DNA from 2 places in the Amylolactobacillus amylotrophicus DSM 20534 genome. Region 1 is predicted to be linked to the other one. Evidence: predicted binding sites of a transcription regulator. Region 1 holds the regulator's gene; the other holds the start of a gene.

Region 1 (12,721 bases):
TGTAATCTTATCGACTTCCTTCTGAGTATAGCCTAAGGCAACAAGTGCCAGTAATGCATCATTTAGATCGGGTGAGACAGCCGCCTGATCGAAGATACTTTGTTGTCCTACCGCATAATCACCCAATTTGCCCTTCAAATCAAGCACAATCTGTGATGCGGTCTTCCTTCCGACCCCGGGGAATTTAGTCAAGTACGCTGTCTCGCCGTTCTCAATTGCGTTGGCCAGGCTAGTAGTGTTCTCTGCCGCCATAATTGCCAGCGCACTTTTGGGACCAATACCGGAGACACTCAAGAGCTTCAGAAATAAGGCCTTATCCTCAGCCGAGGCAAAGCCGTACAAGCTGTGCTCCGTATCCCGGATAATTTGTTCAACGAAAAGCTTCGCTTCTTGATTCACATCATAGGTGTAGGGCGTGGGACAATAAAGCTTGTAGCCAATACCAGAAACATCTAACACTAAATAACCGGGGGTAATTGCCGTAATGATACCTTTCAAATATTCGTACATAGTAAAACTCCTCGATTCCTAAGTTGTTGCTGTCAAAGCTAGTCTAGTTCTAATTTAGCAGTTTTTTGGACTCGTTTAAACATCTTCTGCAGATCTCGCTTCGAGAAATGAACCAGAATCAGTTTACCCGTCGGGCTCTGGTATGGTGAATCGGCGTTTTGCAAGTCGTCTAATAAGCTCTGACCAGTTTCTAGATTGAAGCGGGTATTCTGCTGCTGGCCGTGCTGCACGGACTGCTGCACCGCAAACAGCACAACTTGCTGTTTAAAATCCGACACATCACTTCGTGGATTGTTGAAGTAGAGATTAAGCGTAGCTCGAGCATATTTCTCTTCAAAGCCCGCCGGTATCCAATTAGGATGGCTCTTCATGATGAGGCTATTCCGGCCAAAATCCTCTAGTACTAAGCCTACTTCTTTAAACAAATCTAGATGGTCTAGTACTTGTTCATATTCTGTGTTGTTTAACTCCAAGATTATGGGGGTCAACAGCACCTGCTGCGTGAGCGTCAGCTCAGTTAATTCTTGTTCCAGCTTGTTATACCGCAGGCGAGCCATTGCCTCCTTGGCGTCTACCAGGTAAAATCCGCTGGTACTGTCCGCAACAATCAGCCCGTTATGTAGCTGACCGATATATGTTAACGCAGGAAAACCGGCTTGTAAAACCTGATCCGTCGAACCATGCGCCACATCTGTCGCTTTGACCAGTGCACCACCAAATGGCAACAATCCTGTCTGAATTTGGACGTTTTGTGCCCAGCTAGGTGAGACTAGCGACTGATCAGGGTCTGATACCGAAATATTGAGCTCGCTGACCTCAAGTTCTCTATGCTCTACCGTAAATCCAGCAGAATTCTCGTGTACCTCAGCACCCGCTTGCTGGTCGTTCTCTTTTGGGGCTGCGATGTCTGCCGCATTGCTTTTGTTCAGGTTAAACACCATTTGGTCGTAGCTCGTCGTATCTGTTGGGTTGGTTAGATTAGTCAGCGCGTCGCCCGAGTTCGAGTTTCGTTCAAGCGCTTTTGCAACCGTATTGATAATCAGTCTGCTAAGGCTTGATTCCTTTGATAAACGAACCTCCTGCTTCGTTGGATGCACATTGACATCGACCAATAATGGATCCAATTTGATATTCAATACGAAAATCGGAAATTTACCTAGGCCAATTTTCGAGCCATATCCTGCCATAATTGCCTTACTCAGCTGAAAATTCTTGATATAACGCCCATTGAGGAGAATAGAAATGTAATTCCGATTCGCCCGCGTAATGTCGGGTGGCGTCATCAGGCCAGTAATGACAAAGTCTGCATCAGAACCGCTAAATTCAATCAGCTGACTGGCTACGATCCGCCCATAGATGTGCGCCATATCCTGGCGCAAGTCGCCACTACCATTTGTGAGTAGCAAATCTTTCTTTTCACTCTTCAGCGAGATCTTGAGCTCGGGATGACTCAGGGCAATCCGATTGACGATATCAATAATCTTCGTCGTCTCCGTCGTCTCCGATTTGAGATACTTCAACCGCGCAGGCGTGTTGTAAAAGAGGTCCCGCACACTAATTCTCGTTCCCTTTTTCGCAGCAGCTGGCTTTTGCGTCAGCTTCCGCCCATCGGCAAAGGTGGCACTAACACCTGCAGCACCACCAGTATTAGTCAGAATAGCCACATGGGCTACGGCACTAATAGATGCGAGTGCCTCACCCCGAAAGCCCAGAGTGCGAATCTTAAATAAGTCCGCCTTTGTACTAATCTTGCTTGTCGCGTGCCGGCGAAAAGCTAAATCCAACTGATTTGGTGCAATACCACTACCATTATCCTCAATCACGATTTCCCGTAGTCCGGCCTCCACAAAGGAGATCTTGATTTGACTACTACCCGCATCAATGGCGTTCTCCAGTAATTCCTTCACCACCGAACTTGGACGTTCGATTACTTCACCAGCAGCAATTTGGTCACTCAATTCAGGTGATAATTCTTTAATTTCTGCCATATTAATCCTCGTTATTCAACTCTTGTTGCCATTGGCTCACTGTATTCATCAATTCAAGTGGCGTCTTGTCAGCCAAGTACAACGACCTAATCGTGCTGATTACGTCCTTCTCTACGTCACTGATTGTATCTTCCGAATCAAACAGAGCTAATTGTTCCGTATTCTTGGTTGACGCGGAATGTTGGTCCTGCTCCAGCTGATGCAACATCGTCGTGGCTTCTGCAAGTACCGGTTGCGGGAGCCCCGCTAGCTTCGCCACATGAATCCCATAAGATTCGTCCGCTGCCCCAGGCAATACTTTATGCAAGAAAATTAATTCGCCATTTTTTTCGGTAGCACCGACATGCACGTTCTTCAAGTGGGTTAGCGTCTGATCGAGCATCGTCAACTCATGATAGTGTGTGGCAAACATTGTCTTAGCATGAATATTATTATGTAAGTACTTAATAATTGCACCGGCGAGTGCCATCCCATCATAAGTGGCCGTCCCCCGACCAATCTCATCGAAGATCACCAGGGACTTTTTAGTAGCATGCATCAAAGCCTGATTTGCCTCGTTCATCTCAACCATGAAGGTACTCTGGCCAGAAATCAGGTCGTCCGCAGCGCCAATTCTGGTAAATATTTGGTCAAAAATCGGCAGCTTGGCCGTTTCGGCGGGAATAAAAGAACCAATCTGGGCCATCACAACAATCAGAGCTAGTTGGCGCATGTACGTGCTCTTACCAGACATGTTCGGTCCAGTAATCAAGAAAATATTGCTACTCTCATCCATTAGCACGTCATTTGGGATATAGTCCCGTTTGGCCAGAACCTGTTCCACCACCGGGTGACGCCCGTTAACAATCTGAATATTCTGGTCTTTTTCATTGATGGTCGGCTTAGTGTACTGATTCTTCTCTGCTAAAACCGCGAAGTCCGCTAGGACATCCAATGTAGCTATCTCTTGACCCAACTTTTGTAGTTGGGGGATGTATTGCTTAATCTGATCGCGCAGCTTGACGAAAAGTTCGTGCTCGAGGTCCGTTGATTTATTCTCTGCCTCGAGAATTAAATGTTCATGCTCCTTCAATTCAGGCGTTATATACCGCTCTGCATTGGTCAAAGTCTGCTTTCTCTGGTAGCGCTCCTCAGGCACATTTGCCTTGTTTGCGTTAGTCACCTCGATGTAGTAACCAAAGACCTTGTTAAAGCCGATTTTGAGCGTATTAATTCCCGTCTGCTCACGTTCCTTTGCTTCAAGCTCCGCCACCCAACGCTTGCCATTTGTCATGACGTCAACGTAACGGTCAAGCTGGTCATTATAACCCGGACGAATTAGTCCGCCATCTGTGGTGGAAACGGGTGGGTCATCGACCAATGCTGTCGTAATCAGCTCTGCCACATTTTGCATTGGGTCAAGTTGTGAAGCAAAGTCTAGCAGCGTCTTGCTCTGGGACTGGCGAAGTGTAGCGAGTATCAAAGGAACCTGCTTCAACGAGCGGGCCAGCTGCAACAATTCACGTCCATTGACGCTGCCAAAAGCAATGCGGCCAGTCAAGCGCTCCAGATCATACACACCGGCAAGTGCATCTAGAACACTCTCCCGCGTGAAGTAATCGTCTAGCAGAGCTTCGACCATCTCTTGGCGTGCCACAACATCCTGTTTCCTAATCAGGGGGCGGTCAATCCACTGTTTAAGGAGGCGTCCACCCATCGCTGTCTTTGTTTGATCCAACAACCAGTACAGCGAACCCGCCTTTTTCTGTGTTTTGTTGGAATTTAGCAACTCCAAATTCTGCTTCACGACGTGACTCATCTGGAGGTAACTACTTGGCTCGTATGTCTTGGCTATTTGGAGGTGAGCGAGGCTCCTCTTCTGGGTAGCCACCAGATAATCGATTAGCTGGCTCGTGCTTAGACGTTCCTCTTCGTTAGTGAGGTTCTGGGTGACAAATGACGTCTCACTTGACGGTTGTTCCGGTTTAAACGGCTTTGAAATGATGATGTTAGCCTTGGCAAAATAATCTTTTTGCTGATCAGTGAGTGCGCCCGACCAAACAACCTCTTTCGTTCTGAGCGACAGTAATTCATTGAATGTGCTGTCAAAGTCCACTAGATGGGTCGTCTCTATCTCACCTGTTGCGAGGTCGGCATACCCCAATCCATAACCCGCGCTGGTCAGTACAACTGAGGTCAGATAATTATTGGTCTTTGCATGATTGGGCCGATCATCAACCATTGTCCCGGGTGTGATCAGTTGAATGACATCCCTTTTGACCATCCCTTCAGCCAGCTTTGGATCCTCCAGTTGCTCGCTAATGGCGACCTTATAGCCTTTCTCAACCAGAGTATCGATGTAGCTTTGGACCGCGTGATGAGGCACACCGGCCATTGGAATTGGATGTTCAACATTCTTGTTTCTGTGCGTGAGTGTCAGTTCAAGAATCTGTGCCCCCTTCACAGCGTCGTCCTCGAAGAGTTCATAGAAATCGCCCACACGATAAAACAAGAAGGCATCAGCATACTGTGCTTTTATTTTCCTGTACTGTTGCATCATTGGTGTATCTGCTTGTGGCATCTTAATCATCTCTCCTAAAAATAATACTTTCTCATCATTATACCGTAAAATCTCCCCCGCAAACGACAAAAAGAGAACAGCATGCTTGACCACTGTTCTCTAGAATTAACATTAGTATTATTCTTAATTTATTTTTTCAAATTATAGCTGTACGTTGCGACAATAATGTTTTCACGGCGCATAAAAGTCTGCTTCAAACGTAAAGCTGTCTGATTATGTAACGCGAAGTGCCAGTTCTTATTTGGGACGAACTGTGGGATCAACACTGTGGTTGAATAGTTACGTTGCGCTGCGTTGCGACTAATCACGTCCACGAAGCGACTGACCGGCTTCACAATAGAGCGGTAAGATGAGTGGATATCGACGAAGCGAATATTCGGGTAATCTTTCGTGAACTCTGATTGAATTTCCTTCTCTTTATCGGGATTCTCGTCCATCGAGACATGCATTGCAATGACGTAGTCACCGATTGACTCTGCATAACTGAGGGCGTTCTTAGTAACCTGAGTGACGCTTGAAACAAGCACAATCACCGTTGAACCGTCAAATTGGTGGTAGGTTGCCTCATTATCCATGAGTCGCAGTTGTTCCGCCACATTTTTGTAATGCTGGTTAATCTTATGGAAGAGGTAGACGAGTGCAGGCATGATAACGAAAAACGGCCAGATTTCGGCTAAGCGATAGGTAAATAGAATTACCAGAATCGCGAAAGAAATCAGCGCACCGACCAGATTGGCAGTTGCACTCCAGACCCAATTCTTTGGCCGCTCGTGCCACCACTTTAATATCATCCCAGTCTGCGATAACGTGAACGGAATGAACACGCCAGCAGCATAGAGCGGAATCAGCCGGGAAACATCGCCACCAAACATGACGATGAGAATACCGGATCCGATCGCCAGTGTAAGAATGCCGTTTGAGTAGCCCAGTCGGTCCCCACGATCCATGTAGTTATGCGGCATGAATTTATCTTTAGCCAAGTTAAAAGCGAGAACGGGAAAGGCGGAGAATCCTGTGTTGGCAGCAACCGTGAGGATGAACGCCGTCGCAAATTGAACCAGGTAGTAGAAGATGTTCTGGCCTCCAAATGTCTTATCGGCAATTTGTGAGAGAACCGTGACCTTCTCCATTGGCACAATGCCGTACCAATAGTTTAGAAAAGAGATACCGGCAAAGAACACGCCCAGAATTGCGGCCATGATGGTCAAAGTCGCCGCAGCGTTTTTTGCACGGGGCTTCTTGAAGAATGGGACGGCGTTGCTAATGGCCTCGACACCGGTTAAGGAGCTTGAGCCACTAGAGAATGCTTTGAAAATCAGTGCGGCAGTCACACCAGGCACGACAGCGCCAATGGGCGCTGCCGCTGTAAATGGAATCTGTCCGGTCAGGATTTTAAATAATCCTGTCCCAATCATGATCAGAATCATGACGATAAAGAAATAGACTGGAATCATCAGGAAGTTCGCAGACTCGCTCATGCCCCGCAAATTGAGAATAGTCAGGATGGTAATAATGACCAAGGAGATGACTACTTGGTGACCATAAAGAGCCGGGATAGCCGCCACAATTGCATTTGAGCCAGCCGACACACTAACTGCAACGGTCAGCATGTAATCAATGAGTAATGAGCCTCCAGCCACGAGTCCTGCACCTTTACCCAGATTATCGCTTGAGACCTTATAGGCCCCACCGCCACCGGGATAAGCATGAATAACCTGTCTGTAAGATAAAGTCAGCGAAAGCAACAAGACAAGCACGAAGGCCGCGATTGGAATAGAGTACCACATTGCTGCAGCCGACAGCGTCACTAGCACAAGAGCAATCTCCTCCGTACCATAGGCCACACTTGATAAAGCGTCTGAACTCAGCATAGCTAATGCTTTGAAGCGAGTGAGTTTCTGTCCACCCTCTTCGTCTGACTTCAACGGTTTACCCAATAGCAATTGTTTGAACTGTCCCATTAATATTTCCTCCAGAAATGAAACATGCATTCTTAGAATAATTAATCAATAAACCACGCAATATTACTCCATCTACATTAAAAAAGCTAGTCTATTTTGTCAGTATTTTAGAAATAAAAAAAAGAAGTAGCAGTGCTACTTCTTAATTATATCTGTTACATCATGCCCATTCCAGGGTTCATACCAGCTTGGGGATCTGCTGGATGTTCTTCAGGAATTTCCGCAACAACAGCTTCAGTGGTCAACAATAATGCTGAAACTGATGCGGCATTTTGCAATGCTGAACGAGTAACCTTGGTTGGGTCAATAATTCCTGCCTCAACCATGTTCTCCCACTTATCTGTGGCAGCGTTGAAACCAAACTCATTCTTCTCGCTCTTCATGCGTTCTACAATAACTGAACCTTCAAGTCCGGCATTCTCAGAAATTTGTCTTACAGGTGCTTCAAGCGCGCGTTTAACGATGTTAATTCCCGTTTGCTCGTCGCCCTCAGCAGTGAGGTCATCAACTGCCTTAATGACGTTAATCAGAGCAACACCACCACCTGCAACGTAGCCTTCTTCAACCGCAGCTCTAGTTGCATTCAAAGCATCTTCAATTCTGTATTTTCTTTCCTTTAATTCCGTTTCTGTAGCAGCACCAACCTTGATAACGGCTACACCACCAGACAGTTTAGCAAGCCGCTCTTGTAGCTTCTCACGGTCAAAGTCTGAAGTCGTGCCTTCAATTTGGTTCTTGATTGTCTCAACACGCTCTGCAATTGCTTCTTTCGTACCAGAACCTTCAACAATCGTTGTGTTGTCCTTAGTAACCGTAACTTTACCAGCCTGGCCGAGTTGCTCAAGCTTAGTATCCTTTAATTCCAGGCCGAAATCATCGGTAATTACCGTACCACCTGTTAATGTAGCGATATCTTGTAGTTGTTCCTTGCGCCGATCGCCAAAGCCCGGTGCCTTAACGGCAACGACATTGAAAGTACCCCGAATCTTGTTTAACACAAGTGTTGGTAGTGCTTCACCCTCAACATCATCAGCAATAATCAACAGTGCCTTACCTTGTTGCACTATTTCTTGCAACATTGGCAAAATGTCTTGAATATTCGTAATCTTTTTGTCGGTGATTAAGATGTAAGGGTTGTCTAAGTCTGCTTCCATCTTGTCATTATCCGTTACCATGTATTGTGAAAGATAACCACGGTCGAATTGCATACCTTCAACCACGTTTAATTCAGTGTCGATTCCCTTTGACTCTTCGATGGTAATAACACCGTCGTTACCAACCTTTTCCATTGCATCCGCAATGAGTTGACCGACTTCTTCACTTGCACTTGAGACAGAAGCAACTTGAGCAATCTGGTCCTTGTTAGCAACTTCGTGGCTAATATTGTGCAATTCAGCGACAGCGGCCTTAGTAGCCTGCTCAATTCCCCGACGGATACCCACAGGATTTGCACCGGCACTGACGTTCTTCATTCCCTCACGAACGATTGCTTGTGCCAAAACCGTCGCGGTGGTCGTACCGTCACCAGCGATGTCATTCGTCTTCGATGCAACTTCAGCAACGAGTTTTGCACCCATGTTCTCGAAATGATCTTCTAGTTCAATCGACTTGGCGATTGTCACACCATCGTTTGTGATGTCGGGTGAACCATATGATTTCTCGAGCACTACGTTTCTACCTTTTGGTCCAAGCGTTGTCTTAACAGTATCTGCCAGCTTATCAACACCACGCAGCATTGCTGCACGAGCATCTTCAGCGAATTTAATATCTTTTGCCATTTGAATCTCCGTCCTTCTTATTATTAGTTCTAAAATTAATTAAGTTAAATATTAATGTGCATGAACATCAGTGATAGTGAGTTTCATACTCACTACTCAACAATAGCGATAATATCTTTTTCGTGTAAAACAAGGTAATCCTCATTATCAAATTTAACCTGACTACCAGAATACTTGTCGTAGTACACGGTGTCGCCAACTTTAACAGTTAATGGTAACTTAGTGCCGTTCTCTGTCACTGATCCATCGCCCACAGCGATAACTTCACCAACTTGAGGCTTCTCTTTCGCATTTGATGCTAGTAGGATTCCTCCAACTGACTCTTCCTTCTCTTCCTGTACTTTGATAATCACGCGATCTGCAATTGGTTTTAACACGTTGATATCCCTCCTATTTCTTTTTTAGCACTCTTAATTAATAAGTGCTAACTACAAAAATTATCTTAACTTTTCCGTCAACCAAATGCAAGTTTTTTGACATTATGAAATTTAAAAAAGTCGCGAAAAGTTTCGCGACTTTAATCTATGATTGAATGATTGACTACTGGTTGTCTTGCTCCAGGAAGTAAATCAACGTCTGTAGTTCAGTTGCCAAGTCAACGTTTTGGACACGCACATTGCTTGGGGTCGAAATTCTAATTGGTGTGAAGTTCATGATGCCTTTAATTCCCGCCTCGATCAACTCATCAGCGGTGGACTGTGCCTGATCTTTTGGGACAGCAAGAATAGCAATTTCAATCTGTTGTTCACTTAACTGCTTCTTCAGATCCTCGGTATGATAGACTGGCACACCGTTCATTATTTTACCAGTTATCTCTGCATTCACATCGAAGGCGGCAGAGATCCGAATGTTATTGGTCCGCTTGAAATTATAATTGAGCAGGGCGTGCCCCATGTTACCCACACCGACCAGCGCAACATTCGTCAGCGTATCCTGATTCAAAATCTTTTTGAAAAAATCAAGGAGTCTCTTGACATCATAGCCATAGCCACGCTTGCCGAGCGCACCAAAATATGAGAAATCTCTCCTGATTGAAGCACTATCAACTTGGACGGCCTCAGATAATTCAGTCGAGGAGACCTTCTCTTTTCCCTCATCGTTCAAGAAGACCAGATACCGATAATATAACGGTAATCTTTTTGCAGTTGCCCTAGGGATTTTAACGTCTTCCATACTACACCTCATTTGTGAACTTTTTCATTAACAATTCTATAATACCTAATTAAGTAGTAAAAGTTCAAGTATTTTTTTCACAAAAGCCAAAAATTTAGTATAATAATTCATTGACTGACTTCAACAACATAATTCACGAACTATGATAGAATGTTCTCTAGGTGATTAAATGATTATTATGCAAGCAAATAACGTCGAACGCAGCTTCGGCGCTACAACATTATTCAAGAATATTAGCTTTGAGATTGACGGGAAAAGTAGGATTGGCCTAGTAGGTCCAAACGGCGTTGGTAAATCAACTTTGATTAAGATTCTCACCGGGCAAGAGGCCCCTACAAGCGGCAATATTGTTAAAAGTAAAAATATCACTTTTGGCTATATTGCACAAGAGAATAACCTCAATCCAGACCAAACCGTTTACGGGGAGATGGCCGAAGTTTTCGCGCCGTTAATCGAGCTGGGGCATGAATTAACCCGGCTTCAACAAGAGCTTGCTACCACAAGCACACCCAATTCGGAAATGCTAGAACAATACGACCAATTACAATTCAATTTCGAGCAACAAGGTGGCTTTACATACCAGGCAGAGATCAAGAGTGTTCTAAATGGCTTCAAATTTGACGAAACAACCTATGACAAGAAAATTAGCGTGCTCTCAGGCGGTGAGAAGACGCGGTTGTCATTTGTGAAGCTCCTACTCAAAAGTCCTGATTTGCTAATCCTAGATGAGCCCACCAACCATTTGGACCTCGACACCCTGGACTGGTTGGAAAGTTTTCTGAAAACGTATAAAGGCGCAATCCTCGCCGTCAGCCATGACCAATACTTCCTGGATGCGGTCGCGACCGATATCCTAGAGTTGCGACACGGTCAACTGAATAAGTTCAAGGGAAACTATACTGCCTATACCAAATTGCGGACGTCATTAGACGATCAACAACAAGAGGCATACGAGCGCCAACAGGCAGAAATCAAGAAACAAGAGGATTTTATTCAGAAGAATATTGTGCGCGCATCGACGACGAAACGGGCACAAAGTCGCCAGAAACAACTGGATAAATTGGAACGAATCGAGCCACCAAAACGCGATCAAAAGGTCCGCATTAACTTCAAAATTGAGCAGCAGACTGGTAAAGAGGTGCTGATTTTCTCTGACGTCTCTGTTGGTTATCCGAACAAAACCATGATTGAGGATGTAAATCTGCAGGTCCGCCAGCAGGATCGCCTCGCAATTATCGGGCCGAACGGAATCGGAAAGTCAACCCTTTTGAAGACAATCGTCAAGGAGCTACCGCTACTGAAGGGAAATATCAAGTACGGTGCCAACCTTAAGATTGGCTACTACGACCAAGAAATCAACCACCTTAACCCAAAGGAGACCGTGCTTGATACAATTTGGAATCGCCACAAGACGATGCCTGAGCGAGAAGTTCGTAGCATCCTAGCTAGTTTCCTATTTGGTCCTGATGACCTCGAGAAGACAGTTGCCCAACTTTCAGGCGGCCAAAGAGCGCGACTCTCGTTAACTGTCCTCTCACTCGAATTCAACAACGTTTTGATTATGGATGAGCCCACCAACCACTTGGACATTGAGGCTAAGGAGGTGCTCGAGAAAGCACTCGAACACTATGAAGGGACAATCGTCTTCGTCTCACATGACCGTTACTTCATTAACCAACTTGCACAGAAAATTTACTCAGTCAACGAAAGACATGGTACTATCTACGATGGCAACTACTCATTCTACCTAGAGAAGAGAAATCAACTTGAGCCAAGTAACAGTAGCGAACAGGATAATGCAACTACTGCTAACGCCAACCAAAGTAAGGTTGATTACCAGCTGCAAAAGAAGAATCAGGCTGAAAAGAGACGTCTGGAGCGGGAAGTGGACCAATTAGAACACCAAATCAGCGAGATTGAGAACAAGATTACGGAGCTACAACTAGAGATGGCACAACCAGAAGTAGCGACTGACTTTGGCAAGTTAGATCCACTCCAAAGGAAGGTTCAAGAACTTGAGCAAGAAAATGAAGCAATATCAGCTAGGTGGGAACAGGCGCTAACGAAACTCGAAACATTTGCTGCCATAAAGTAAAAAATCACAGAAAAATGAGTAACTATTTCAATCGTAAATAGCTACTCCTTTTTATTACTATTCTAATCAAGCATTGATTCTGCATAAGGCAGTTCAAGTGACGGATCAGCGTTCAGCGTTAAATCAGCGAAATCTTGAGCCTTAAACTGGTGATATGCTGCTGCACCAATCATTGCCGCGTTATCACCACAAAGGCGCAGTGGGGGAATAATCACTTTTGGCTGTTGGGGCAACTTACTAATTTTCGTTGCCAGTCTTTCACGTAGTCCCTGGTTCGCCGCTACTCCACCGGCTAAGATAAATGTTTCAGGCTTGTACTCTGCGATTGCACGCAATGTTTTGTGGACCAAAACGTCGATTACACTTGCTTGAAAACTAGCTGCCAGATCATTCTGATCGAGTGTTTCACCTAACTGGTCTGCATGATGGACGGTATTTATAAAAGCGCTCTTTAAGCCACTGAAGGAGAAATCATAATCGTCATCCTCCATCATTGCCCGTGGAAAATGGAATGTGTCGGAGCCCTGATGAGCCATCTCATCAATTGTTTTACCTGCAGGATACTTAATCCCAAGCACGCGACCTATCTTGTCGTACGCCTCTCCTGCCGCGTCATCTCTAGTATCACCGATGATTTCGTAACTATTCTCATCGGT
Region 2 (10,619 bases), on a different contig from region 1:
CGCATTGGACATAACTTTAACTACAGGGGTATTATTTTTTCTTCACTTCAATTAAGTTAGCTCTTAGACTGGATTAACTCATTCATTCCCTTGTTCATGATTTCATCGTCCGTAGGAATCTGGACGGCAGCAGAACGTCTTACACGCAGAACTCCGTTTGAATCTTCTCCTCCACCAGTTGGCTGCAACTCAGGCTCTCTTTCGAATGTTCCATTATTATTCAAGAAAATTCCCTTTCCCGAAAATGCAGCCATAAAATATTCTTCATCGATACCGTTTGAACCAGCGGGTGCTTGATTTAAAATCAAGGCCATACTCTCGCCTACTTGTGGAAGCGGTGAATAAGATTCTTTCACAGTGATTACTTCATCTGACTGGGCATCCTTACGTTCTGCCTCGGTTAACCATTCTTTCTGAGAAACATCCACAAGAAGTTCTTTCTGAGAAATGTTTCCTCCGGCAAACAAAACATTAACTGTTGCACCAGGAGCCGTCCCGTCCAGAAGCTGATCAACCTTAATTGTCGCCATTGTATATGGATTGGCCGGCCCCTCTTCGCCGTATGGAGCATATACATAACTCTTGAGCTGCTGAACTGTACCCAAGATAGTTAGCTCTCCCTTAGCAACCAGGTCTTGAAAATTTGTTGGGTAATTTGCCAGTTTTAAATCACCCGAAATATTTTTGACCTTGTCTTTATAAAAGTCCTTCTTTGTTTTTGCTAACGAAACTGTTGGACTCCTACTTGTAGAGATTTGTTCACTAGCTTTGGTCTGTGATGCTAAGTAGACCAGAGCCAACACAAGTACCAGTGTCAGGCCCAAAGTCGGAATGTACAAACTTTTTTTTTTCAATTTCATTATTAATCTCCTTTCATTTAAGGAATTATCCCTCCATGACTATAGACATTTATCCGGCCGAAGCATATAATCGCACTAATTAAATAATTAATTGCACCTACAGTTATTATAATCGAATATTCAGCTTCAAAAAAAATCTTATTATATATGATAATCTAGCTGTATTTTATAGGGGGGTCAGAGATGAAAAATGGTTACGGTAGTACATTTCACAGCATGAGAAAGAATAAAAATTATTCTTTGCGGGATGTCAGTCTTGATTACATCTCTATTGCTCAACTGTCCAAATTCGAGCGCGGCGACTCCGACATCACCTTGAATAAACTTGCACCTCTCCTAGATAACATTACTTTATCAACTTCCGAGTTTATATCTGAGCTACCCCCTACACAATTTGAAGACCAACTGTCTTTTCTTGAAGAAATTAGTCAGTCCTATCTTCTCAGCAATCAGAATAAACAAGAGTTGATTCAATCGATCACTAAAGAAATCGCTCGATTGACGTTAGCCACAAAGCCCAGTTCAGCAACAAAAGTCTATTTATCCCTACTGCAATTAATCAATCAAATCCTTACCGAGAAACCAATTACCTCGACACAATCATTCTTAAAAACAGAAGTAATCGAATACCTCTTTGGTGTAGAGCGTTGGTATAAATTCGAATTACTGGCGTTCGTCAACATCCTACCAATTCTCGAACTAGATTTTATTAAATCCGCCTGCTCAGAACTAATGCGCCGGGTAGCGGACATCGATTGCCCTGTTTCAATTAAGAATAACCTTGTAGATGCCCTGCTACAGACCTCTGTCTACCTTACTCGGCATAAACAAAACATAACAGCAAAAAATATTCTCTCTAAATTTTCAAAAATTGCCTTACCTGAGCAACTTTTTTTCAAGAAAATTCTAGTTAGATTTTTTCTTGCATACACCCAATTTAAAGAGTTCCAGAGTACTACTAATCAGAAGACTATCACAGAGATTTTGGTATGTTTAGAAAACTACGATTATCCGACTCGCGCTAACCAACTAAGAAATTTCCTTGCCGATCAAAGTTTTGTCTAAAACTAATATTCAATCTATAAAATCACTTCCGAATCCAGAAGTGGTTTTTTTGCAGTACGGATATTATACTTTTTACTTACTTTCTGTTATAGTAAAGCCATTGTGCAAAAAGTGAGCAAACTAGAACCGCATTAAGTCGGCGATTATAGTTTGTTATTTCACAAACTATCGTAAATTTCACAAAGGGAGTTACCATGCAGAACAAGTCGACGAAGCCCAAACAAGCCCCCATTTTAGTCCAAATCGGAATATTTTCGACGATCCTTTTCGTCTCTAGTCTAATCTCCGCGCTATTCCCCGCGAGTTTCCCTGCCCCAACACCAGTAGTCGGCCTCGTGATTCTCTACCTCCTCCTGACCTTTAAGATTGTCAAACTAGAATGGGTCGACAGCTTCGGTAGCTTCCTCATCAGCATTATCGCGTTTCTGTTCGTGCCCTCAGGTATTTCACTGTTAGGGAGCCTCGATGTCATGCAGAAACAGGGCTTTCAAATCATTGCCGTGGTGATCATCTCCACGGTAATCATGCTGGCCGTTACCTACTTCGTGGCCTACACAATTATCGTCATGCGTCGCAAGTTCAGTGCACGCAAAGCACAAAAGGAGGGGCTCAAATAATGATGGATGTTTTGACACAACCATATTTCGGTATCTTCTTCTCTATTGGCGTCTACCTCATGGGCATGTTTCTATTCAAGCGTAGTAACGGTAAATTCTTCTTTCAGCCGCTCTTCATGGCCATGGTGCTCGGTATTTTCCTGCTGATTCTCTTCAGTCACCTAATCCACGTGGATATCCAAGATGTCTACACAAAGATGTATAAGCCTGGTGGCGATATTATTTTCTGGTTTGTGAATCCCGCAACGATTGCCTTCGCCATCCCCCTGTATAAACGAAATGACATTTTGAAGAAATACTGGGTGGAGATTATTGTTTCACTCATTATCGCCACTGTGGTCTCGACCATCTTGATTTACCTCACAGCCACGGCCCTCGGCCTGGAAAAATCGGCAGTGCTCGCCATGCTGCCACAGGGTGCAACCACAGCGATTGCCCTCCCGATTTCTGCAGCTATTGGCGGTGATCCCGCAATTACAGCCATGACCGCAATCACAAATGGTGTCATCATCTTAGCAATCGGCAAGTACCTGATTAAGTTATTCAGGATGGAGCGGGGTCCAATTGCTCTAGGATTGGGCTTAGGTGCATCGGGCCATACTCTAGGCAGCGTCAAAGCACTAGAGGTCGGCGAGATCGAGGGTTCAACATCCTCAATTGCCATCATCGTGATTGGCTTAGTTGTTGACTTAGTTGTGCCAATTATGGCGAATATTTTAATGTAGTAATTAAAAAATGACCTACCACTCGATTTTTATTAATCGGGTAAGTAGGTCATTTATTTTATTCTCTAAATCTATTCCACCAATGTTTCTTATCCTTTGGGAGCTGCATGTCGGCCAAAGTCCTGAATTGAGGCTGCTTCGCCGCTTCGCTGTTCTCCACTGCCTTGGTGAGGATTTCGGCCCGTGGATCATCCGGAGCATCTTGTTGCAACTCGTTTAACTTCTGCTCAACCTGCTCAGGCACGCGCTCCACATCCTCTGGTTCCAGATCTGGAATATCATCAGCCCCGTCGGGCTGGTCGAATTTGAGCTCAGTTTGAACGGATTTCGTTGTTTTCTTTGGTACGTCTAGTGCTTGTTGCATGTTCAATAACTGCTTATTCTGCTTCTGAACTGTAGCCACCTGCTGCTGGAGATTCTTAATTGCCTCATTTTGTTGTGCAATGGTCGACTGCAACAATTGCAATAGCTCAACCACTTGGCCTTGGTTTAAGTTATCTGGGTCTACCACCACCTCTGGCGCAGATTGTTGCGCATCTTCTACAGCATATATTTGTCTGGCTGCCTCTTTCAAAGTGAGCGAGGCATCCTTACTCAGTTGCTTAAAGTCATGCAAATCAGCCACATTTTGCGCAGAATAGAGCCGTGTCTTCTGCTTAGTGCGCACGAAATACTCCCCATTGCCAGTCACATCCTCAACAATTAAGGAGTACTTACGCAGCGTCGCAACGCTAATCTTTAATTGTGCAGCTGCTTGGGCTGGTTCTAACATTTCCTCGAAATCGTGCTTATCTGACATGGATGTCTCCCCCACTTGTTATCTCCCTCAATTATATAATTTAATGCCACTAAATTAAATACAAAGGTGAGATAACGCCTGTTTAGATGTGGTGACTCAACTCCTGCAGGTGGCGATACCGCTCCAGGCCAAATTGAATCAGCTGGTCAATGAGCTCCGGATAATGAATGCCCGCCTGCTCAAACAATTTCGGGTACATGCTGATATTCGTGAATCCAGGAATTGCATTGATCTCATTGAAAATGATCTCACCCGTTTCCCGCTTAATCATAAAGTCTACACGGGCTAGGCCAAACACCTCAATCTTTTGGTAGATGGCAAGCGCCTGTGCACGAATCTGGCTAGCTGTCTCTGCCGGAATCGCCGCCGGGATTTGCAAAGTCGAGGTAGAATTCTCCTCGTACTTATTCTCGTATGTGTAGAACTCGTCGGCGGCATTGATTATCTGCCCCACACCGCTCACGATTGGCCGGTCGTTCCCCAGCACGGCCGTCTCGACCTCAATCGCATTAATGGCTTCCTCGACGAGCACCTTGTCGTCATACCTGAAGGCATCCGCTAGTGCGGCAGCATACTCTGTGGCATCCTGGGCCGGTGCGATGCCCACAGAGGAACCCTGATTAGCCGGCTTCACGAAGACCTTGCGGCCGAGTTTAGCCGCCACCTGTTCGTAGTCAACGAACTCGGCAATCTGATCCTCGTACTGTGGTCGTTTGATGGTTAGCCACTTGGCCACCTTGAGGCCAATCCTCTCAGCCAGAATTTTGGATAAATCCTTATCCATTGTTGCCGCGGCTCCGAGGACGTCGGACCCAACGAACGGCACGCCAAGCACCCGGAATAAGCCCTGAATGGCACCGTCTTCACCGATATTTCCGTGAATGATTGGCAGAAAAATATCCAGTGCAGGATAGTTTTGTAGCTCAATCAGATGATTAAGGTTGGGTACAGTCTCGCCTCTCACCACCTGATAACTGGCATCTTCCAATAGCTTACTAGACTCACTTGGACTCGCTAGGTAACCATCTTGCGTGAATCCGAGTGGGTAAACCTCATATTTAGCTTGATCAATTGCGTGGTAAATATTCTGGGCAGAGTTCACTGAAACCTCGAATTCCGAGGATTCGCCACCGAAAACTAGACCAACTTTGATTTTCTCCATCATTATTTCGCCCTTTCTTCAACTGTTAGAACCTTCATTATAACGATTTTCGCCATAGAAGGAAAAAATTTGATAAGAAAACCCAATTGTTACCAAATAAACACCAGGTCCTTTATAATGGAGGTTAGATATTTCAGTTAATTAGGGGGACTTTTTCTGATGCAGAAACGAAGCGCCAAACAAAAGATTGCTACTCTATTGATTCTGGTCTCCTTGATAATGCCACTAGGTACACCACTAACCATACCCGAACCAGTTGAGGCAGCAGTGTTCACCAACCAGGAAAAGGCATTAATCAGGCAGCTACAAAACGACTATGCTCAACTAGACAAGACACCCTACAACAGTCAGAACCTCTACTCCATCGAGCCATCACTTCTTGACCCATTTAACCCTGGGGCACTGACACCGGCATACATTACTGCACAGATGGCATACATTAACTACTACCGCTACCTTTTTGACCTCCCAAGTATCTCATCTAACGAGGCAGATAATAAGTCTGCCCAAGTAACGGCAGCCATCATGGCCGCTGTGAATGCCAATCCATTTGTAGATCAACACGGACTAGAAAACGTCACTAAACCGGACTTTGTCAGTCAGGAGGATTGGCAGACTGCACAGCAAGTCTCAGCCGCATCAAACCTCAACTTTAACGTCTACGACGAGTCCGCTGGTGAGGTAGTCAAAGATTTCGTCACGGACAGCTATAATCTCACCGGAGCCGATACTGGACACCGTGCCTGGATTCTTTCAACACGCGCAAGTCAAACAGGTATTGGCGCTGCATACGGCACGAATGGTTACCGCTACTCCGTTCAAACCGCTGTTTTCGGCAACGATATCTTTCGTCAACCCACAAAGAGTAGTGTGCCCTACCCAAGTAGTGGGGTCTTTCCTATTGAACTACTCCAGGGCGAGAACATTGCGTGGTCGCTCTACCTATCTGATCAAGCGGTCACAGGCACTCCAGCAATCACCATTAAGGACTTAGATACGGGGCAGACGGTGAATGCCACAAATGTCGGTAACTATAGTTCGAGCCACTACGGTAACTTTCAGACCGTAATTACATACTATCCCGGTAATATCAACCTGGTTTCAGGCCACGCGTACCAAGTGAATATTCAAGGTATCCTGCAATATACCTTTAAACTCTACAATCAGGTTGCGGCCAATCAGCCGGTTTACCAGGAAGAGAAGCCTAAACCAGTGGTACCGCCGACTCCAACGGAAGTTGCCGTTAATAAGTTAATGGAAGAGGCGGAGGCCCTGCGCGATTCCTTAAATTCTGGCCGAAAGATCAACAGTATTATTTTCGGTCGATCATACCAGGACGGACAGAAGTTCGTTAACTTGGGCGAGAAGCAATGGTTTCAAGACTACTACTATTATCGGAACCCGGAGATTCAGGCAGGTATCCTCGCTGTGCCCCGGGGCCGGGTGAACCTCCGTATTTATAACAGTCCTTATCCCAGCCACCAGAAGACAACATATGCCCGTCTCTTACCCCAGAACTCATATGCGTATGGACAGAAAATCCAGTATGGCGATTTCACGTGGTACTATATCGGCCCAGAGCAGTGGGTTCGTGAGCGCACCATCAAGAAAATATCATAACAATAAATTACAACTAGCAGAATAATTACAGTTTGGTTACATTGAAGTTTGCCGCTTGATTAAATAACGCAGTTTTTGCATAATGGAGTTAGAAAATAACCTTGGGGGCGTGACTTACAGTGAGACCGGATGTATTTTTTCTAATTATTACAGGTATTTCATTAGTTGGCATTGTGAGCTATTTCGTGTTTGGCAAGAAACACCGGCACACTGAACAGGTCCAACCTAATAAAGAAGCGCTTGAGGCTAAATAGTCTCAGGCGCTTTTTCTATCTCTGCTAAATATCGACGAGAAATGACGTGCTGTAAAGGACGTCGTTTAATGAGGTCAATTATTCCAGCTTCCGTGAGCTGTAAGAAGGCTTGGTTGATACTCCGGGCAGAGAGCCCCCTCTTCTTGCCTAACTCTTTTATTTCATTATCAATAATACCAGTCGTGTCTGAATCATTGAACAGGCGTGATTGAACTAGCAGATAGAGGATATGTCTTTCTGGCGAATTTTCAGTATACTGCTCCATAATGTGCACCTTCGCGCGCTTGAGCTGTGTTGCTCTTTCGTTAAGAGACTGAATAATTAATGATTGCCTACTCGAGATTATTTCCATCAACTCAAGTACGAAACTTGTGCCATCGGCGAAATTATCAGCATCACCAGTATCCGAGAAAGCCTTATAGTACTTCTCACGATTAGATCTCACTGACTGGGAGAAACTAATACCTGTAAAGATATCCAACTTACGTGCCAGATACATCGAAAGAATGTAGCGCCCGGTTCGACCATTACCATCATAAAAAGGATGGGTATTCTCGAAAAAATAATGACCGATTAACGCCTTAATTAGGAATGGTACATCATGCCCATTAATGAACATTAGCCAATCGGCCAACCTGTGGGTAATCTCAACCTCACTAGTCGGTGCTACTAAGACTTTCTTATCTACACTACCACCCTGAATATAAACTGGATTAGTTCTAAACAGTTGACCATCTGGTAAATCTGCCCGATTAATTTCACCCTTTAGTAGCTCATCGTAGATTATCCTAATATCCTCTAGATTCTCGATGTGCAAGAAGTCACCTTTTAAAATATCCTGGTATTTCTTGACTGTCGAAGTCAATCGCGCATTGGTCTTACTGTCATTAGCAGCTACGATTGCATCATCAACCTCTTGCCTAGTCGATTGTACTCCCTCAATTTCATTTGTACTAACGATCTCATTACCCATTGTTTCGATTAGAAACTGACTAACTGCGATGTTAGGTAATTGTGCAGTTAGTCGCTTAATTTCGAGCGTACTGGTGAGAATCTGCTCAGTTCTTAACGTAATTTCTGGTAGATTGACAATAAAAATCGGATATCCGGCAGTTGCGAATTCTCCACGACGAATGAGATTTGGTTTCAAATTCGTATGGTAAGTTGTTTCAGAATTGAAACGTCGCTTATATTCATTAAGATAATTTTCCTGGTGGCCGGCTGTATTATATTTAACCACCTTTAACTGCTGATAATATTGCATATTTACACCGAATTTTCTAATTGGTTAAAATAGGTTTTCTGTCAATCTACATTATACATTTTTAATTCTATTTTGACAAAATGGCTGTTTTGTCAAATAAGGGACTACATTTTTAACTATATTTTGATAAAATGGCCGTTTCGTAAAATAAGGGACTACATTTTTAACTATATTTTGACAAAATGGCCGTTTTGTCAAATAATGGATTGAGATCCACAAAAAAAGAGCTCAAATGAGCTCTTCATAACTTAATAGCTAACCTAGCGCGACATCCAGAATCATCATGACGACGAAACCGGCCATAACGCCTAGAACGGCGAAGTGGTTCTTCTCACCGGTAATGGCAGCTTCTTGAGCAGTTGGAATCAACTCCTCGACTACCACGTAGATCATCGCACCAGCGGCAAAAGCCAGCGCGTACGGAAGAATCTCTGTTACCGATGTGACCAGCACGGCACCGGCAATCCCGGCAAGTGGTTCAACCACACCGGAAGCTTGACCATAGACAAAGGCCTTTGTCCGGCTCATTCCGCTCTGCCTCAACGGTACCGAGACGGCGGCTCCCTCCGGAAAGTTCTGGATACCAATTCCGAGGGCTACGGCAATTGCAGCGAGCAATGCGGCTTTCGGATCGGCTTGGGAAGCCAAGGCACCAAAGGCGACACCGACCGCGAGGCCTTCAGGAATGTTGTGTAATGTGATAGAAAATACTAGTAATACGGTCCCACGAAAGCGCGGCGACATTCGTTCACCATCGGCTTCTTTCGGGAAATGCATGTGGGGAATCAGCTTATCAGAGAGATATAAGAAGAAACCACCGGCGGAAAAGCCCACGGCGACAATTAGCCAAGGAATTCCACCGCTATCTTCAGCGCGTTCAATTGCTGGGGCGAGCAAAGACCAGAAGCTGGCGGCAATCATGACGCCAGAAGCGAATCCGAGCATTAGATTGTAGACGTTCTTCTTGATGTCTTTGAAGAAAAATACGAGTGCAGCACCCAGAGCCGTCATGAGATACGTGAATAATGTACCTGCTAGGGCCTGTTGCCACGGGGCGAGGCCCATAAAAAACTCAGTCATGTTGTTATCCTCCACATAGATGATAACAGAAAAAGTTAGGTAAGGCTAATATAATATTTTGGAAAACGCCATTATTTGAAAAAGAGGGGTTGGACGCAAAAAACCACCGACTTACGTCGATGGATTCTTGTGGTTAAGGGAGACTATTTGTCTTCCTCTTTTCTTCTCTTACCAAAGCCGAGGACTAACCCGCTGAGGGCAAGCATAATCATACCGAATATTCCGGCGTTTGATTTAGCTTCATCAGTCTGTGGTAATTTATCCTGGTCAATTGCACTTACAGTTGTTGGTTGACCGGAGTTGGTGCTGTTGGTATTTGCTGTCATCTCAGGATTCATGTCTCGATCGATTTCAGTTTCTGTACCAGCATTGTTACTTGTTGAACCTGTGGTGCTACCTTCCTCAGGATTTACAACATTAGTATTGTTACCACCTGTGGATGGCGTAACTGTTCCTGTAGTAGTTCCAGTAGTTACAGTCGTACTCTTGTCTTTAACTTCACCAGTCTTATTATCAACAATAGTAGTTGTTGTCGTGCCATCACCATTATCATGTTTGATTGTGGTAGTCTCACCATTGTTGTTTGCTGTTGTCTTGTTATCAATTACGACATTTTCACCCGTTGCCGGTACTTCTTTACCATTAACTATTGGGTTACCACCATTTGCAGTAAGTTCAACATTTGTTGTTGTGCCATCTGGGTTAACAGGCTTAGTTGTGATGTCCTTAACTTCACCAGTCTTGACGTCAATTGTCGTCGTAGTAGTGGTCTTTGGTTCACACCAGCGACTTCAATAACTACAATATTCAATTATTAACTACTTTGTATTGCTTAATGCCCACGGAATTGTCGAGAGCACGTAGAACACCGCGCCCACGATCACTAATTCGAGGAAAACCCCACTGCCGACCTCTAAGAAGAGTCCGAAGCCAAGACCAAATAATTGCTCAGGGTTAATGAACGTCGGAATCAGTGAAACAATACCAAAGAGGACGATGACGAATGCTGCCGCCCACATCATCGCTCCACTCAAATCGTGGATAATCTCCCGCGCACCCAGGTAGCCACGCAGACGATGAATCACCGAGAAGATCATGATTAGACCCAACAAGACAATCAGTCCACCTATTAGCCAGGCCAAGGTCACCGCGTTTGCTAATGCCGTCACTTCG

The links. Region 1 encodes Rex, which represses fermentation and respiration genes when NADH is low (regulators of the CRP and FNR family bind a similar motif). Its sites were predicted from a motif close to TTGTGAANTANTTCACAA; they were not measured.
Region 2: FC62_RS04180 (CidA/LrgA family protein) is a predicted target of Rex. The motif match lies at 2,072-2,089, and genes of this name have one in related genera.

Annotation. Positions count from the first base shown of each region.
Region 1 is NZ_AZCV01000005.1:34,876-47,596, forward strand. It holds gene ruvA (Holliday junction branch migration protein RuvA) at 1-510, opposite strand, end outside; gene mutL (DNA mismatch repair endonuclease MutL) at 549-2,498, opposite strand; gene mutS (DNA mismatch repair protein MutS) at 2,500-5,058, opposite strand; gene FC62_RS05850 (APC family permease) at 5,187-7,019, opposite strand; gene groL (chaperonin GroEL) at 7,175-8,797, opposite strand; gene groES (co-chaperone GroES) at 8,890-9,174, opposite strand; gene FC62_RS05865 (redox-sensing transcriptional repressor Rex) at 9,338-9,970, opposite strand; gene FC62_RS05870 (ABC-F family ATP-binding cassette domain-containing protein) at 10,140-12,065, shown strand; gene tsaD (tRNA (adenosine(37)-N6)-threonylcarbamoyltransferase complex transferase subunit TsaD) at 12,128-12,721, opposite strand, start outside.
Region 2 is NZ_AZCV01000002.1:264,907-275,525, forward strand. It holds gene FC62_RS04170 (hypothetical protein) at 57-860, opposite strand; gene FC62_RS04175 (Rgg/GadR/MutR family transcriptional regulator) at 1,044-1,925, shown strand; gene FC62_RS04180 (CidA/LrgA family protein) at 2,120-2,542, shown strand; gene FC62_RS04185 (LrgB family protein) at 2,545-3,267, shown strand; gene FC62_RS04190 (hypothetical protein) at 3,326-4,066, opposite strand; gene FC62_RS04195 (D-alanine--D-alanine ligase family protein) at 4,149-5,231, opposite strand; gene FC62_RS04200 (CAP domain-containing protein) at 5,388-6,848, shown strand; gene FC62_RS04205 (Fic family protein) at 7,095-8,366, opposite strand; gene FC62_RS04210 (ZIP family metal transporter) at 8,622-9,446, opposite strand; gene FC62_RS04215 (LPXTG cell wall anchor domain-containing protein) at 9,590-9,772, opposite strand; gene FC62_RS08110 (hypothetical protein) at 9,783-10,244, shown strand; gene FC62_RS04220 (hypothetical protein) at 10,265-10,619, opposite strand, start outside.